2 regions of the Roseateles noduli genome follow, and region 1 is predicted to be linked to the other one. Evidence: predicted binding sites of a transcription regulator. Region 1 holds the regulator's gene; the other holds the start of a gene.
What was found. The regulator LexA, encoded in region 1, represses DNA repair genes until DNA is damaged. The targets are predictions, from matches to a motif close to ACTGTATNNNNATACAGT.

Region 1 (8,916 bases):
CCGGCGATGGCGGGCGAGGGCGCGCCCGCGGCGGTGCCGAGGCGGTCGACGACGTCCAGCAACTGCGCTTGCGGGCGCGCCGTCGCCTGATCGGCGCCGCGGTGCTGGTGGGCGTCGCGGTGATCGTGTTCCCGTTGCTGTTCGAGACCCAGCCGCGTCCGATCCCGGTCGACCTGCCGATCGACATCCCGCGCAAGGACGGGGCCACGCCGCTGACCATACCCGCGCCGACTGCTCCGACCTCGCGCGGTCAGACCGCCGGGGCCGATGCCGGTCGCGGCATCATCACCGAGTCCGCCGAGCAAGCCGCCGCCGACCGGCCGGTCCCGCCGCCGGAAGCGCCGCGCGACCCGGTGGCCGATCAGGTGGCCCAGGCCATGCCGCCCACGCGCATGGACACCAAGCCTGACGAGCGCGCGACGATCGCCGAGCCCGCCCGCCCGGCGCGTATCGAGCCCAAGCCTGAACACAAGCCCGAGGTCAGACCCGAGACCAAGCCGGAACGCAAGCCCGAGCCCAAGGTCGACGCCAAGCCCGAACGCAAGCCTGATCCGAAACCCGACACCCGCTCGGCGGATGCCGCACGCGCCCAGGCGCTGCTGGAGGGGCGGCCTTCCTCCGAGAGAAAGCCGGACGCGTCCGCGTCCGCTGCGCGTTTCATCGTGCAGGTCGGTGCCTACGCCGACGGCAAGGCCGCGCAGGATGTGCGGGTGAAGGTCGAGCGCATGGGCCTGAAGACGTACACGCAGGCGGTCGACACGGCGGACGGCAAGCGCATCCGCGTGCGGGTGGGGCCGTTCAATTCGCGCGACGAGGCGGACAAGGTCGCGGCGAAAGTCCGCGGCGGCGGCCTGTCGTCGGCCGTGCTGACGCTCTGACGGGCCGGCACGGAGACCGTCACGATGCACGACCATGAACCCGCCTCAGCGCACCTCCGATCGCCGCGATGAACTGGGTCGACCTCGCGCTGCTGAGCCTGCTCGTCATCTCGGTCCTGCTGGGCGCCTGGCGCGGCCTGGTGTTCGAGCTGATGACCATCGCCGGCTGGCTGGTGGCCTACGCGGCCTCGCCCTTCGTGGCGCCGTTCATCGAGCGCTTCCTGCCGGCGGAGAAGATCGGTCCGGCGCTGATCCATGCCCTCGGGCTGGTGCTGGCCTTCATCCTGGTGCTGCTGATCTGGGGCCTCGGCGCGAAGCTGATCCGGGCCCTGATCCACGCGACACCGCTGGGTGTGCTGGACCGGCTCGGCGGCGCTGCCTTCGGCGTGCTGCGCGCGGTGCTGCTGGCGCTGCTGGCGACCGTCATCGTCGACATGACGCCGGCCGTGCGCTCGCAGCCGTGGGCCGAATCGCAGATCGCGCCCTGGCTGCAGGCCACGCTCACGCAGGTGAAGCCGCTGTTGCCCGCGGCCCTGCAAGACTACATTCCGGCCTGAGCGTCACGAGCGCTCCGGCCGTCGTTTTCCTCCCGTTCCAGAAGCATTAAGGACCTCCCCATGTGCGGCATCGTCGGTGTGATTTCCAAGGCGCCGGTCAACCAGCTGATCTATGACGCGCTGCTGCTGCTGCAGCATCGCGGCCAGGACGCGGCCGGCATCGTCACGATGCAGGGTCAGAAGTGCTTCATGCACAAGGCGCGTGGCATGGTGCGCGACGTGTTCCGCACCCGCAACATGCGCGGGCTGCCCGGCAACGTCGGCCTCGGCCAGGTGCGCTACCCGACGGCGGGCAACGCCTATTCGGAAGAGGAAGCGCAGCCCTTCTACGTCAACGCGCCCTACGGCATCGTGCTGGTCCACAACGGCAACCTCACCAACGCGCATGCGCTGAAGGACGAGCTGTTCGACGTCGACCGCCGCCACATCAACACCGAGAGCGATACCGAAGTCCTGATCAACGTGCTCGCGCATGAGCTCGAGCGGGCCGGCCGCGACCTGCCGCTGACGCCGGCGCAGATCTTCAAGGCCGTGGGCACGGTGCACAAGCGGATCAAGGGCTCCTACGCCGTGATCGCCCTGATCGCCGGGCATGGCCTGCTCGCATTCCGCGACCCCTACGGCATCCGCCCCTTGTGCTTCGGCCAGGCCGCCGACGGCGAGGTCATGGTCGCCAGCGAGAGCGTGGCGCTCGAAGGCACGGCGCACACGCTGACGCGCGACCTCGCGCCCGGCGAGGCGCTGTTCATCGACACCCACGGCACGGTCCACACGCAGCAGTGCGCCGAGAACCCGACGCTGAACCCCTGCATGTTCGAGTTCGTCTATCTGGCGCGCCCGGACTCGGTGATGGACGGCATCTCGGTCTACCAGGCCCGGCTGAACATGGGCGAGACCCTGGCCCAGCGCCTGATCTCGACGATCCCGCCGAGCGAGATCGACGTCGTCATCCCGATTCCCGAGTCCAGCCGCCCGTCGGCGATGCAGCTCGCGCACCGCATCGGCAAGCCGTATCGCGAGGGCTTCGTGAAGAACCGCTACGTCGGCCGGACCTTCATCATGCCGGGCCAGTCCACGCGCAAGAAGTCGGTGCGCCAGAAGCTCAACGCGATCGGGCTCGAATTCAAGGGCCGCAACGTGCTGCTGGTCGACGACTCCATCGTGCGCGGCACGACCTCCAAGGAAATCGTCCAGATGGCCCGCGAGGCCGGCGCGAACAAGGTCTACCTGGCCTCGGCCGCGCCGCCGGTGCGTTTCCCCAACGTCTACGGCATCGACATGCCGACCAAGGAGGAACTGATCGCCCATGGCCGCTCGATCGAGGAGATCCGCCAGTTCATCGGCGCCGACGCGCTGATCTACCAGGACGTCGATGCGATGAAGCGCGTGGTCGGCCAGCTGCGCCCGGGGCTGAACGGCTTCGAGGCCTCCTGCTTCGACGGCACCTACATCACCGGCGACGTATCGGCCGAGGACTTCGCCACGCTGCAGGCGCAGCGCAAGTCGCAGCCCGAGGAAGAGGACATGCCGGCGCGCAGCCGCCTGGCGCTGCAGAGCGGCGGGGACCAGTGATGGGCAATGACAAGAAGGGCGGCATCCCGCGCGTGGACCTGCCCGCCGACGTTCGGCTGGACACGCTCGCCGTGCGCGAGGGCCTGCCGCCGTCGCCGTGGGGCGAGAACTCCGAAGCGCTGTACCTGACCAGCTCCTTCGTGCATCCGGACGCGGCCACCGCCGCGCGCCGTTTCGCCAACGAGGAAGAGGCCTTCGTCTACAGCCGCTTCTCGAATCCCACGGTCATGATGATGGAGCGCCGGCTCGCCGCGCTCGAAGGCACCGAGGCCTGCATCGCGACCTCGTCGGGCATGTCCGCGATCATGCTGCTGGTCATGGGTCTGCTGAAGTCCGGCGACCACGTGGTGTGTTCGCGCTCGGTGTTCGGCTCGACCATCAAGCTGCTGCAGGGCGAGTTCGGCAAGTTCGGCGTCCAGACGACCTTCGTGTCGCAGACCGACCTGGCCGAGTGGAAGGGGGCCCTGCAACCCAACACGAAGCTGCTGTTCGCCGAGACGCCGACCAATCCGCTGACCGAGGTCTGCGATGTCGCCGCGCTGGCGGAGATCGCGCACGCGCACGGCGCGCTGCTGGCCGTCGACAACTGCTTCGCCTCGCCCGCGCTGCAGCAGCCGGCGAAGATGGGCGCGGACTTCATCATCCATTCCGGCACCAAGTACCTCGACGGGCAGGGCCGCGTGATCGCGGGCGCGATCTGCGCCTCCGCGAAGCACGTCGACGAGGTGTTCACCCCGGTGATGCGCTCGGTGGGCATGTCGCTGTCGCCGTTCAACGCCTGGGTCGTGCTCAAGGGCATGGAGACGCTGTCGGTGCGCATGAAGGCGCAGACCGCGAGCGCCGCCGTGTTGGCCGAATGGCTGGAGGCGCACCCCGGCATCGAGCGTGTGTACTACCCGGGCCTGAAGTCGCATCCGCAGCATGAGCTCGCGATGCGCCAGCAAGGCGGGCAGGGCGGGGCGGTCGTGTCCTTCATCGTGAAGAGCGGTGGCGAGGACGGCGGCCGCGCCGCGGCGTTCCAGGTGATCGACCAGACGCGCATCTGCTCGATCACCGCCAACCTCGGCGACACCAAGACCACCATCACGCATCCGGCCAGCACCTCGCACGGCCGGCTCACCGAGCCGCAGCGCCAGGCGGCCGGCATCACGCAGGGTCTGATCCGCGTCGCGGTCGGCCTGGAAGACATCGAAGACATCAAGGCCGACCTGGCCCGCGGTTTGAATTCCCTATGACGACTCCTTCCACCCCGGTCCGCACCCGCATCGCCCCGTCGCCGACGGGCTTCCTGCACCTCGGCACGGCGCGCACGGCGCTGTTCTCGTGGGCCTACGCGCGCCACTACGGCGGCGAATTCGTGCTGCGCATCGAGGACACCGACGTCGCGCGATCAACGCAGGATTCGGTCGACCAGATCCTGGCATCGATGCGGTGGCTGGGCCTCGAGTACGACGAGGGCCCGGTCTACCAGATGCAGCGCCTGGAGCGCTATCACGCGGTGATCGAGCAGATGATCGCGGCCGGCACCGCCTACCGTTGCTACTGCTCGCCCGAGGAGCTCGCCGCGATGAAGGCAGGCCAGGAGGCCCGCGGCGAGAAGCGCCGCTACGACGGCACCTGGCGTCCGGAGCCGGGCAAGACGCTGCCCGCGATTCCTGCGGGCATCGAGCCGGTGGTGCGTTTCAAGAATCCGATCGACGGCGACGTGACCTGGGACGACCTGGTCAAGGGACCGATCACGATCAACAACCGCGAGATTGACGACCTCATCCTGCTGCGTCCGGACGGCGTCCCGACCTACAACTTCGCGGTCGTGATCGACGACTGGGACATGAAGATCACCCACGTCTTCCGCGGCGACGAGCACATCAACAACACGCCCTGGCAGATCAACCTTTTCAACGCGCTGGGCGCGGCGTTGCCGGCGTTCGGGCACATCCCGGTGATCCTGGGCGACGACGGACTGAAGCTGTCCAAGCGCCGCGGCGCGGTCAGCGTCACCGCGTATGAGGAAAACGGCTATCTGCCCGAGGCGATGCTGAACTACCTGTCGCGCCTGGGCTGGAGCCACGGCGACGACGAGCTCTACAGCGTGTCGCAGCTGGTGTCGTGGTTCGATGGCAGTCACATCTCGAAGAGCCCCGCGCAGTGGGATCCGGCCAAGCTGGAATGGGTCAACTCGCACTACATCAAGCAGGCCGATGACGCGCGTCTGGCGTCGCTGGTGGCGGCGCAACTCGGCAAGCGTGGCCTGGCCGCGCCGGAGCGCCTCGAAGCGATGTGCGCGCTGTTCAAGGATCGCTGCAGTACCACGGTGGCGCTGGCAGACTGGCTGGCGATGTATGTGTCGCCGGTGACGCCGAGCGAGGCGGATCGCGCCCAGCACCTCACCGATGCCGTGAAGCCGGCCGTGCTGGCGCTGGCGGACAAGCTCGACGCGCTGGCGAATTGGGACAAGGCATCGATCAGCGCCGCGATCAAGGAAACGATCACGGCGCACGGCATCAAGATGCCGCAACTGGCGATTCCCGTGCGGGTGCTGGCCTGCGGTCGTTCGCAGACGCCGTCGGTGGATGCGGTGCTGGAACTTTTCGACAAAGAAATTTTGTTGAACCGCTTGCGTTCCGTTTAAAACTCGATCTATACTCTCGTTCTCGCTTGAACAGCGCGACGTTCGAAACGAACTTCGAAGCGGCAGACGATGAATAAACGGGGAGCGCGAGCTCCCCGATGAAATTCAGAAAGCCGAAAAGAAGCCGGATCGAATTCCCCGAAGGGGGTATAGCTCAGCTGGGAGAGCGCTTGCATGGCATGCAAGAGGTCAGCGGTTCGATCCCGCTTACCTCCACCAAACTTCAGTTTGCGTGGCGCGCGGTTCAAGGAAGAAGGTTCAGTCCCCTTCGTCTAGAGGCCTAGGACACCACCCTTTCACGGTGGCTACAGGGGTTCGAATCCCCTAGGGGACGCCAAGTTTCGAACTTGGTTACTGACCAGAAATTGAACGAGAAAATCGAAAATTTCTTCGGAAATCGATTTGATCGTTGTCAAAATCAGGTACAGTAACGAAATCGACGCAGCGATGACATCAAGTAATTGATGGAATCAAAGCAGGAAGAGTTTGATGCGACAGATCGAAAGGTCTTGAGTATCTGGAGTGGTAGTTCAGTTGGTTAGAATACCGGCCTGTCACGCCGGGGGTCGCGGGTTCGAGCCCCGTCCACTCCGCCAACACAGTTGAGACTCGGGCGGCGTACCGATTCGATGCGAAAGCATTCGGGGGTATAGCTCAGCTGGGAGAGCGCTTGCATGGCATGCAAGAGGTCAGCGGTTCGATCCCGCTTACCTCCACCAGAACGCCTTCGGGTGTGACGGTTGCAAGGTACGCGCAGTTCGAGTCAAAACAAGCAGGTCCTGTCCCCTTCGTCTAGAGGCCTAGGACACCACCCTTTCACGGTGGCTACAGGGGTTCGAATCCCCTAGGGGACGCCAAGTTTGACAAGGCTTGGCTGCATCGCGGTTCTGAATGGAACTGATTGCTTGCAGCAGAACTTGTTCGCAAATGATATCGATGCACCCAATAGCGTCGTATCTGGAGTGGTAGTTCAGTTGGTTAGAATACCGGCCTGTCACGCCGGGGGTCGCGGGTTCGAGCCCCGTCCACTCCGCCAACATTAGAACCCTGTCGATGCAAATCGGCAGGGTTTTTTCTTTGGTCGTCGCTTTTGTTCTTCAATCAGATATCCGGATACTCGCGCTTGCGCTGCGCCGTATAACTCCACCAATCCCGGGGAGGACTGCCGTTCATGAAATCCACGGCGGCCATATAAGTATCCAGGACACATGGATCGTGCCGCTGACCGGTGAGTTTGCAAATCCGTTGATACAGCGCGAACGCGTCGGCGCCCACGAGATCCACCGGCTGATGAATCCCCATCAATTCGAAATCCCGCACCATCGCCGGTCCGATGTTGGGAATCTGCCGCAGAGACGCGCATTCGGCGGCCGAGGCCGCTTTGGTGTGCGTCTTTCGCGCGCTCATGAGGGGATCGCGGCGCTCAATGGAAGCCGCCGGAACGGATCAGGCCGACGGCCAGGCCTTCGATTGCAAACTCCTCGTCGGGGCTGACCTCGATCGGTTGGAAGTCAGAGTTCTCCGGCAGCAGGCGGATGCCGTCGGCATGGCGCTGGAAGCGCTTCACGGTGACCTCTTCACCGATGCGCGCCACGACGACCTGGCCGTTGCGCGCCTCGCTGATCTTCTGAACGGCGAGCAGGTCGCCGTCCATGATGCCGATGTCCTTCATGCTCATGCCTTTGACGCGGAGCAGGAAGTCGGGCGCCTTCGAGAACATCGAGGGGTCGACGCTATAGTGCTGCTCGACATGTTCCTCGGCGAGGATCGGCGCGCCGGCGGCGACGCGGCCCACGAGCGGCAGCGTCAACTGCGCGAGGCTTGCCAGCGGCAGCGCGAACTGGCTGTGCTCCCGGGCGCGATTGACCTGACGCAAGGCGGTCGACGGCAAGCGGATCCCGCGTGCGGTACCGCCAACCAGCTCGATGACGCCTTTTCGCGCCAGGGCCTGCAGGTGCTCCTCGGCCGCATTCGCGGACTTGAATCCCAGCTGCTGCGCGATCTCCGCGCGGGTGGGCGGCGAGCCGGTGCTCTCGATGCTGTCACGGACCAGATCGAAGATCTGCTGTTGCCGGGCAGTGAGTTTGGGCGGTGTATCCACGAGCAAGCCTTTATTCCATTGAGGACCGGATGTCGAAACGCGGCGACCCTGATGGTTCGAAAGCCGCCTGAGAATTCATCCAGCATCTGGATTTTTATACAGGAGACGAGAAATTGCAAAGTGTGGCCCAGACCCTCGTGATCATCGGCACCGGCGGGACCATCGCCGGGGCCTCCGGCAGTGCGACGGACAACGTCGGCTACAAGGCCGGCTCGCTGTCGGTCGAGTCGCTGGTGAGCGCGGTACCGGCGTTGGCGTCGAAGGCGCTCGAGGCTGAACAACTGGCTCAGCTCGACAGCAAGGACATGGATCACGCGACCTGGGCGCGACTCGCGCGCCGGGTGCGGGAGCATCTGGATCGCCCCGAGGTCCGCGGCATCGTGATCACGCATGGCACCGACACGCTCGAGGAGACCGCTTACCTGCTGCAGCGCGTGCTGGCGCCGGAAAAACCGGTGGTCCTGACGGCCGCGATGCGCCCCGCGACGGCCATCCAGGCGGACGGTCCGCAGAACCTGCTGGATGCGGTGGCTGTTGCCGAAGCCGAAAGCGTGCGCGGTGTCGTCGCGGTCGTGGCGGGTCAGGTGTGGTCCGGTCTGGAGCTGCGCAAGACGCACAGCTATCGCCTGAACGCCTTCGAGGCGGGGCCCGACGCCGGTCCACTGGCCGTGGTGGAGGAGGGCGCGCTGCGCCGTTTCCGCGACTGGCCGCAAGGCGAGGCGTTGGGCGTGACTCTGCTTCCCGAAGACGCGTCGCGGTGGCCTTGGGTCGAGGTGCTCGGCAGCCACGCGGGCTCGGAGGCGCGTTCGCTCGACGCGTGGCGTGCGGCGGGGCTCCAGGGGCTGGTGCTGGCCTGTACCGGAAATGGCACGCTGAATCGTGCGCTGGACGCGCCCGTGCAGGCGCTGAAGGACGCCGGTATCCCGGTCTGGCGAACGACGCGCTGCGCGCAGGGGCGCATCGTCGGCGCGTCCGACGAGCCCGCGGCCGCGCTGTCGCCCTGGGCGGCGCGCATCGAATTGATGCTCACGCTGCTGCGCTCCCGCTGATCTCACCGCGCCAACGAACGCGCGCGCAAGCATGCGCCAACGAAAAAGCGCCGGCACTGCCGGCGCTTTTTTCATTGAGCGTCCGGAACGAGCCGGACCTGGATGATCAGACGATCGTCAGCGTGAC
Region 2 (8,916 bases), 1.5 Mb from region 1:
CGAGGCCAACTTCTGGTTCGGTGTCATCGACGGACTGCTGAAGATGAGCAACGACGAGGCGGCGGCGCGGCAGGTCACCTTCACCGGCGTGCCGCCGGGCGGCTGGTTCGGCGAGGGCACGCTGCTCAAGCGCGAGGCCTACCGCTACAACATCCAGGCGCTGCGGCGCAGCGTGGTGGCGGGGCTGCCGCTGGAGAGCTTCCACGAACTGCTGGCCACCAGCCTGGCCTTCAACCGCTACGTGCTCAACCAGCTCAACGAGCGGCTCGGCCAGTTCATCGCCGCGCGCGAGATCGACCGCCAGAGCGACCCCGACCTGCGCGTGGCGCGCAACCTGGCGGCGCTGTTCCACCCGCAGCTCTACCCCGGGGTGAACGGACTGCTGCGCATCACGCAGCAGGAACTGGGACACCTGGTGGGGCTCTCGCGCCAGCGCGTCAACGAGGCGCTGCGCCACCTGCAGGAACAGCGCCTCATCGCCGTCGAGTACGGCGGGCTCAGGGTGCTCGATCTGGCGGGGTTGCGGGTGTATCCGCAGCAGTAGGGATGCGCTCGTCTGCCCCGTCGACGATGGACTCGACGACGACGGTCGAGGCGGTCGGCCTCACGCCCCGAACGGCGTCGCTTCCGGCGGTTCCTGCGGCAGCGCCGCGTACTGGCCTGCGTTGATCTCGTAGAGCAGGCTCGCGGCCTCGCCCGGGCAGTCGGCGACCGAGCCGGTCAATCGCAGGCCGACACGCTCCAGCGTCTTGCGCGCCGCCGTGTTGCCCGGCGGCAGCAGCGCGTGCACCGACGTCGCATGCAGGCTCTCGAAGGCCAGCGTCAGCGCCGCGGTCGCCATCTCCGCCGCATAACCCCGGCCCCAGTGATCGGACAGGAAGTGGAACTCCAGCAGCAGCGCCGGCGCGCCGCAGATGCGGCCCCGGCTCAAGCCGCCGAAACCGATCGCGCCGAGCGAGGGCTGCTCCCGCAGCGCCACCGCCCACGGCCCCAGGCCGTCGCGCGTCCACAGCGCGCGCCAGAGCTCCAGCCGTTCCGACGCGGCCGGACCACCCGCGTCGAATCGACGATTCGCGGGATCGGTCAGCAGGTCGCGGAAGGCGCGTGCATCCGCCGCGGCAGGCGGACGCAGGCTCAGCCGGCGGGTCGCGGTGAGCCGCTCGACGGCGGGGATGGAGATGAAGGGCGCAAGCATAGGGTTAACCCGCAAATTATGCGCCCAACCCGGATTTCAAGTGCAGCGTCGACCGGGCGGTCGGTGACAGGCCAGGACTTGCGTCACGAAACGTGACCAAGTGGATGGAACCGCAGAAGCTTTGAGCCGGTCGCGCGCCAATCGCCCACCTCGTGTCCGCATCACAGGGGGATGCCCCTCGCGAGGGGGTGCCGACAGCCCGCGGACAGGTCGAACGGGCCCCGCTCGCATAGCATTCCCGGCATCCGCGGGTCTCGCGGGGGGCTTCTCCCCCTTCGGCACCCGTCCCTCAGGACGACGCGGCGCCCGGCGCCGCAGGAACGAGAGCCTCGTGATGAAGCTGCTGGTCATCGAAGACAACCCGGACATCGTCGCGAACCTGTTCGCCTACCTCGAGCCGATGGGCTACGCGCTGGACGTGGCCCGCAACGGCCTGGGCGGCCTGGCGCAGGCCGCCGCCGGCTCCTACGACGCGATCGTGCTGGACCTGACCCTGCCCGGCCTGGACGGCCTGGATGTCGCCCGGCGCCTGCGCAAGGACTTCCGCCGTCCCACCCCCATCCTCATGCTGACCGCCCGCGACACGATCGCCGACAAGGTCACCGGCTTCGAGAGCGGCGCCGATGACTACCTCGTCAAGCCCTTCTCCCTGGTCGAGCTGGAGATCCGCCTCAAGGCGCTGATGCGGCGCTCGCACGGCCTGAACCTCAGCTCGGCGGTCAGCTACGCCGACGTCAGCTTCGATCCCGACACGCTCGAAGCCACCCGCGCCGGCAAGCCGCTGCAGTTGACGCCCACCGGCTACAAGCTGCTGTCCGCGCTGCTGCGCGAGGCGCCCAAGCTGGTCCGCCGCGAGGACCTCGAGCGCGAGGTCTGGGGCAACGATCCGCCCGACAGCGACGCGCTGCGCACCCACATCCACGCGCTGCGCGCGGCACTGGACAAGCCCTTCCCCATCCCGCTGCTGAAGACCCATCCGGGCATCGGCTACCGGCTGGTGTCGCCCGATGCGGGATGAGCCGCGGCGAGACCCCGGCGATCCACGCGGCCACCCTCGCGGCGATGCACGCGCCGGCCGCTCGACGGCCGCGCCGACCACGCTGCGCACGCGCGTGGCCGCCGCCTTCCTGCTGCTGACGCTGCTGGTCTGCGGCGCCTTCGCGGTCGCCGCGGTGCGCATCGCCTCGAGCATCGAGGACCGCCTCGTCGACCAGCGCCTGGACCGCACCGCCGACGAGCTGATCGCCCGCGAGAAGCAGGGCCTGGAAGCCGACCTGCCGCCCAGCGTCACGCTCTACAAGGGCGATGCCATCCCGCAGGCACTGCGCGGCAAGCCGCCGGGCAAGTACACGCTGCCGCAGGAGGACGCCACCTTCACCGCCCTGGTCCGCGACGACCTGGGGACGGTCTTCGTGCTGACCGACCGCGACGAGGACTTCGCCAAGATCGAGGCCGGCGTCTACGGCCTGCTCGGCCTGGCCTTCGTCTGCTGCCTGGGATTGGCGCTGTTCCTGGCGCAACTGACCGCGAGCCGCATCGTCGCCCCGGTCACCGCGCTGGCCCGCGCCGTCGAGACCGACACCGCGCCGCGCGAATATCCGCTGCTGGACTCGACCGACGAACTGGGCGTGCTGTCGCGCGCGTTCGCGGCCAAGACCGAGGCGCAGCAGCGCTACCTGGACCGCGAGCGCTGGTTCACCGGCGATGTCAGCCATGAGTTGAGAACGCCGCTGGCTGTGATGCTGGGCGCGGCCGAGATCCTGAAGGCGCGGCTGCACGATCGCGACGACATGGTCGAACTGGCCGAGCGCATCCGGCGCACCGCGGCCGACACCAGCGAGCGCGTTGTCGCGATGCTGCTGCTGTCGCGCGACCCGGCCAGCATCGGCGCGCCGCCGACCGCGCTGCTGCCGCTGCTGCGCCAGGAGATGGAACGCTGCCGGCCGCTGCTCAAGGGCAAGGAGGTCGAGATGACGCTGCATGCCGCGTCCGCCGATGCCGGCCTGGAAGTGCCCGCGCGGCCCGAGCTTGCGGCCATCGCGCTGGGCAACCTGATCCGCAACGCCTGCCAGTTCACCGACCATGGCCGCGTCGACATCCGGCTCGAGGCCGGCCGCGTGGTCATCGAGGACACCGGCATCGGCATCCCGCCGGCGGTGCGCGACCGGATCTTCGACCGCTTCATGCAGGTCGACCCGGCGGGCGCCGGCAGCGCGGGCCTGGGCCTGGCCATCGTCAAGCGCGTCGCCGAGCACCTGGGCTGGACCGTCAGCCTGGAAGCGCCGGCCCGTGGGGGGACGCGATTCGTGCTGGCGTTCGGCAGCGGTCATGCCGACGGCAACGAGCGCCGCACCACGAGCTGAGTCGGTCAACCACCAAGTGAGCGGTTCAACCGAGCAGCAGAGGCGTTGTTCCCTTCCGCTTGCAGTCTTGCAAGTACGCGTCGACGAACTGCTCATACACGGGACGCATCCTGAAAAGGCTCTCAGGATCCCGATCCTTCATGGCCAAGCCGGCGTCAAGCCACGCGCCCTGTTCAGGCGGGACGCGCGACCAGATTCCTTCGAGTTGCACAAATGCGACCTGGAGGTCGACGGCATTGCGGGGTGCATGCCGCCACGCCCCGCGTAGGTTGCTTTCGAACATGCTGTCCGGGTCACGGCATGCCACCAATGATTCCATTTCCTGCGCATGGCAGCGAAGCTTGGCCTCGGTGTCCGGGGACGGCGCACCCCGGCCCAATGTGTAGGCGGACTCACGCACGATGCCCGCCCGTTCGCGGTAGGCGTCCCTGACATCACGGGGGAGCTTCTTGTACGCCTTCTCGATCTCATCGATCCGGGCATGCGTTTGTGCTCGATGCGCCGTGTCCGGCGGCGCCGTGTCGCGGTGATGCGCCTGTTCGGAAGGGTGGGAGTCAGAGGGTTTGAAACGGTTGAGGAACATGTCGGCATTTCATCGTTGAGTCCTTCCAGTCCTCCGCCACCGCCCGAAAGTTCACCTCGAGATCCTGTCGCCCGCGATCTGTAAACGTCCTGGACGGGTCAGCTGCCCATCTATACTGTATGCAAATACAGTGTCGAAAATTCGCACCTTCCCATGCCATCCCTACCTGCCGGGGAGGGTCGCCTGTCCCCGCCTCCCAGCGGTGACGATGGACTGATCTCTCCCACCCAGAATCTCGTCCTCGATGCAGCGCACCATGCGCTGCGGATCGGGCCCATGCCACTTCCGCCTGCCGTGGCAGAGGCGATCTGGCGCGGCGATGCGCTGGGCCGCGGCACCGACACCGTCTGGCCGAGCGGCTTCGACGCGCTCGATGCCGAGCTGCCAGGCGGTGGCTGGCCGGGGCGCCAGTTGACCGAAGTGCTGCTGCCGCAGTTCTCGCTGGCCGAATGGCGGCTGGCGGGACCGGCGCTCCGACGCGTCGTCGCCGACGGTGCCGCGGTGGCGATGGTCGGACCGCCCAAGCGCCCCCACCTGCCCGGCCTGATGCACCTGGGGCTGGATGAGCGCCACCTCGTCTGGATCGACGCGCGCGCGCCGTCGGAGCGGCTCTGGTGCACCGAACAGCTGATCAAGTCCAACGCCGCCGGCGCGGTGCTGGCCTGGCTGCCGCAGGCCGCGCCCGAGCAGTTGCGGCGGCTGCAGGTGCTGGCGCAGTCATTCGAGGGACCGGTGTTCCTGTTCCGTCCGCTGGCAGCCCGCCATGACCCGTCGCCGGCGCCGCTGCGGGTGCTGGCGACGATCGATGTCGACTGGGCCCTGGACGTCCAGATCCTCAAGCGCAAGGGCCCCGCCCACGAGACTCCGCTGCGGCTGGCCTCGATCCCCGGCGGACTCGAGCATGTCCTGACCCCGCGGGTGATGCGGCCCAGCACGATGCGCCCGGTGGCGCCGATGACGGTGCCGGGCGTCGACGTGGCTGACGTGGCCGACACCGTCAACGAGTCGGCCGGCAAGGCCCAGGTCAGTGCCGGGCCCCTGCTCGAGACGGTGTCCGAATCCCTCCACGAGCCCGTTGCGCTCACCCTGTTCCCGGAGTTCTCCCATGTTGTGGGTCGCACTGATCCTGCCGCCTCGTCCGCCGGCACCGTTTGAGGACCCGTCGACCGCGCCCCCGCCGCATCCCTGGGGGATCTGCGCGGAGACGCAGGCGGGCCTGGCGGTGTGGTGCCTGCAGTTCACGCCGCGCGTGGCGCTGATGGAGGACGCCGTCGTGATGGAGGTCGAGGCCAGCCTGCGGCTGTTCCGCGGCCTGCCCGCGCTGAAGGCGCGCCTGAGCGACGAAGCGCCCGACCTGGGCGCCGTGGGCATCGGCTGGGCGCCGTCGGCCACCGCCGCGCTGGTGCTGGCGCGTTGCGGCGTGCTCGACCTCGGCGGGCGGCTGCTGCAGGCGGTGCTGGACCCGTTGCCGCTGCAGGCGCTGAGCGCCGGCGCGGAACACGCGGAACCGCTGAGCCGCGCCGGCATCAACACGCTGGGCCAGTTGCGGGCGCTGCCGCGCGGCGGCATCGGCCGACGCTTCGGCGCGGCGCTGCTGACGATGCTGGACCAGGCCTACGGCCTGCGGCCCGAGGCGCATGCCTGGGTCGCGCTGCCCGAGGACTTCCACGCCCGCGTCGAGCTCCCCTGCCGCGAGGACCACGCGCCCGCGCTGCTGCTGGGCACGCGGCCGCTGCTGATGCGGCTGTGCGGCTGGCTGGCCGCGCGCCATGCGGGCGCCACCGGCGTCACGCTGCACTGGATGCACGATTCGATGCGCGCCAAGGACGCCGGCGAAGGTGGTTGCCTCACGATCCGCACCGCCGAGCCGATCCGCGAGCTCGAACACTTCTGCCGGCTGATGGCCGAGCACCTGGCCAAGACCCAGCTGCTGGCGCCGGTCGGTGAACTGCGGCTGGAGGCGGTCGGCGTGCAGGCGCTGGTGGAGGACAGCGGCTCGCTGCTGCCCGACGTGGTGCGCACCGGCGAGACGCTGTACCTGACCCTGGAACGCATCGCCGCGCGGCTCGGTCCTGAGCGCGTGCAGCAGCCGGTCCTGGGTGACGATCACCGACCCGAATGGCAGACGCGCTGGCGACCCTGCGGCGACGGCCGGACGACCTCCCGCCGCAAGGGTCGGCAGGCGGCGGTGCGCGCGCCGGCCGTGCCGGAGCCCGCCTTCCTGCTCGACCCGCCGCTGCGGCTGGCGGTGCGCGAGCACCGGCCGCACTACCAGGGCCCGCTGACGCTGCTCGTGGGACCGGACCGCGTCGAGGGCGGCTGGTGGGACCGCATCCCCGACACGAAGGCGCATCGCCAGGTCACCCGCGACTACTGGATCGCCGTCAACGAGAACGCCGGCGTGCTGGCCGTCTATCAGGAACGGCTGAGCGGGACGGGCAACGGCGACGACGACAAGTCCGCCGTGCAGGCGTGGTTCCTGCACGGGATGTATGCCTGATCAGGCGCCCTCCGTTCGTACAGGCCGCTCACCATGTCCGCCCTCCCTGGCGCCTCGGTCCTTCCCGACTACGCCGAGCTGCGCTGCCTCAGCAACTTCAGTTTCCTGAAGGGGGCGAGCTGGCCCGAGGAACTGGTCCTGCGCGCCAAGGAGCTCGGCTACGCCGCGCTCGCGATCACCGACGAGTGCAGCATGGCCGGCATGGTGCGCGCGCACGTGGCCGCGAAGCAGCACGGCATGACGCTGCTGGTGGGCAGCCAGCTCCTGATTGAACCCAGCGGCGCCTCAGGGCGCGTCTCAGGCGCGGTCGGCGCGGTCGGCGCGGTCGGCACGTTGGGCGCGTTGGGCGAGCAGGATGCGGAGGACGAAGGCCCGTTCACGCTGGTGGTGCTGGCCTGCAGCCTGAACGGCTACGGCAACCTGTGCCAGTTCATCTCGCGGCTGCGGCGCTCGTCCGAGAAGGGCACCTACCGCTGCACGCGGGCCGACATCGGCCCGCAGACGCTGGACGACTGCGTCGTGATCGCCTGCCCGGACCGGCAGGCGACGCCGGCGCAATTGCTGTCGATGGCGCGCTGGCTGCTGACGCGCTTCACCGGGCGTTGCTGGCTGGGCATCGACCAGCCCCAGCACGCCGACGACGAGATCCGCCTGCTGCGCCTGCGCGAGGCCGGCGCGCTGACCGAGATCCCGCTGGTGGCCGTCGGCGACGTCACCATGCATGTGCGCAGCCGCAAGCCGCTGCAGGACGTGCTGACGGCCACACGCCTGGGCAAGCCGCTGACCGAGTGCGGCCAGGCGCTGGACCGCAACGCCGAGCGCCACCTGCGCCACCGCGGCCGCCTCGCGCTCAGCTTCCCGGCGGACCTGCTCGCCGAGACGCTGCGCGTCGTCGAGTGCTGCGGATTCAGCCTCGACGAACTGCGCTACCACTACCCGTCCGAGGTCGTGCCCGACGGCCAGACGCCTGCCGGTCATCTGCGCCGCCTGACCTACGAGGGCGCGGGCCGTCGCTGGCCCGCGGGCGTGCCGGCCGCGGCCAGCGAGCAGATCGAGCGCGAACTCGCACTGATCGAGGAACTGCGCTACGAGCACTACTTCCTGACGGTGGCCGACATCGTCCAGTTCGCGCGTTCACAGGGCATCCTGTGCCAGGGCCGCGGCAGCGCGGCGAACTCCATCGTCTGCTACTGCACGCATGTGACCGAGGTCGACCCGGAGCGGATGCAGGTGCTGTTCGAGCGCTTCATCAGCAAGGAACGCAACGAGCCGCCGGACATCGACATCGACTTCGAGCACGAGCGCCGCGAGGAGGTCATCCAGTACCTCTACCGCAAGTACACGCGCGAACGCGCGGCGCTGGCGGCGGTGGTGATCTCCTACCGCGTGAAGAGCGCGCTGCGCGACGTCGGCAAGGCACTGGGCTTCGAGCCCGAGGTGCTGGACACGCTGTGCGGCAACCATCAATGGTGGGACGGCCAGACCATCGATGCGGAACGCCTGCGCGAGTCCGGGCTCGACGCCGACGACCTCGCGGTACAGCAACTGGTCAAGATCACCTCGGAGCTGCTGGGCTTCCCGCGACACCTGTCGCAGCACCCGGGCGGCTTCGTGCTGACGCACGGGCCGCTGACGCGCATGGTGCCGGTGGAGAACGCGTCCATGCCGGACCGCACCGTCATCGAGTGGGACAAGGACGACCTCGACGCGGTGGGCCTGCTCAAGGTCGACGTGCTGGGGCTGGGCATGCTCACGGCGATCCGCAAGACGCTGGACTTCGTCGGCAAGCGCCAGCGTTATCCGTTCGAGCTGAAGGACATCCCCGACGGCGACGACGACACCTACCGGATGATCCAGCGCGCCGAGACCATCGGCGTGTTCCAGATCGAGAGCCGCGCGCAGCGCAGCATGCTGCCGCGGCTGAAACCGAAGGAGTTCTACGACCTGGTCATCGAGGTGGCCATCGTGCGTCCCGGGCCGATCCAGGGCGGCATGGTGCACCCCTACCTGCAGCGACGTCAGGGCTTCGAGGAGGTCGTTTATCCGCAGGGACTGGAGACGGTCCTGAAGCGCACGCTGGGTGTCCCGGTCTTCCAGGAGCAGGTGATGCAGATCGCGATGATCGCGGCCGGATTCTCAGGCGGCGAGGCCGACGAACTGCGACGCTCGATGGCCGCGTGGAAGCGCAAGGGCAACCTGGAGAAGTACCGCGCGAAACTGATCGACGGGATGCGGGAACGGAATTACCCGGTGTCTTTTGCCGAGCAGATCTTCG

Region 2: the regulator LexA is predicted to act here: its motif matches at 4,256-4,273, upstream of imuA (translesion DNA synthesis-associated protein ImuA).

The regions. Positions count from the first base shown of each region.
Region 1 covers NZ_CP192463.1:1,266,283-1,275,198, forward strand. The annotation lists gene ACQ4L4_RS05675 (SPOR domain-containing protein) at 1-878, shown strand, start outside; gene ACQ4L4_RS05680 (CvpA family protein) at 947-1,435, shown strand; gene purF (amidophosphoribosyltransferase) at 1,496-3,007, shown strand; gene ACQ4L4_RS05690 (O-succinylhomoserine sulfhydrylase) at 3,007-4,242, shown strand; gene gltX (glutamate--tRNA ligase) at 4,239-5,639, shown strand; tRNA gene ACQ4L4_RS05700 (tRNA-Ala) at 5,783-5,858, shown strand; tRNA gene ACQ4L4_RS05705 (tRNA-Glu) at 5,901-5,976, shown strand; tRNA gene ACQ4L4_RS05710 (tRNA-Asp) at 6,159-6,235, shown strand; tRNA gene ACQ4L4_RS05715 (tRNA-Ala) at 6,283-6,358, shown strand; tRNA gene ACQ4L4_RS05720 (tRNA-Glu) at 6,421-6,496, shown strand; tRNA gene ACQ4L4_RS05725 (tRNA-Asp) at 6,599-6,675, shown strand; gene ACQ4L4_RS05730 (helix-hairpin-helix domain-containing protein) at 6,741-7,046, opposite strand; gene lexA (transcriptional repressor LexA) at 7,063-7,740, opposite strand; gene ACQ4L4_RS05740 (asparaginase) at 7,863-8,789, shown strand; gene ACQ4L4_RS05745 (organic hydroperoxide resistance protein) at 8,896-8,916, opposite strand, start outside.
Region 2 covers NZ_CP192463.1:6,423,276-6,432,191, reverse strand. The annotation lists gene ACQ4L4_RS28060 (Crp/Fnr family transcriptional regulator) at 1-544, shown strand, start outside; gene ACQ4L4_RS28055 (GNAT family N-acetyltransferase) at 605-1,195, opposite strand; gene ACQ4L4_RS28050 (response regulator transcription factor) at 1,530-2,213, shown strand; gene ACQ4L4_RS28045 (sensor histidine kinase) at 2,203-3,558, shown strand; gene ACQ4L4_RS28040 (hypothetical protein) at 3,584-4,141, opposite strand; gene imuA (translesion DNA synthesis-associated protein ImuA) at 4,418-5,296, shown strand; gene ACQ4L4_RS28030 (Y-family DNA polymerase) at 5,247-6,641, shown strand; gene ACQ4L4_RS28025 (error-prone DNA polymerase) at 6,675-8,916, shown strand, end outside.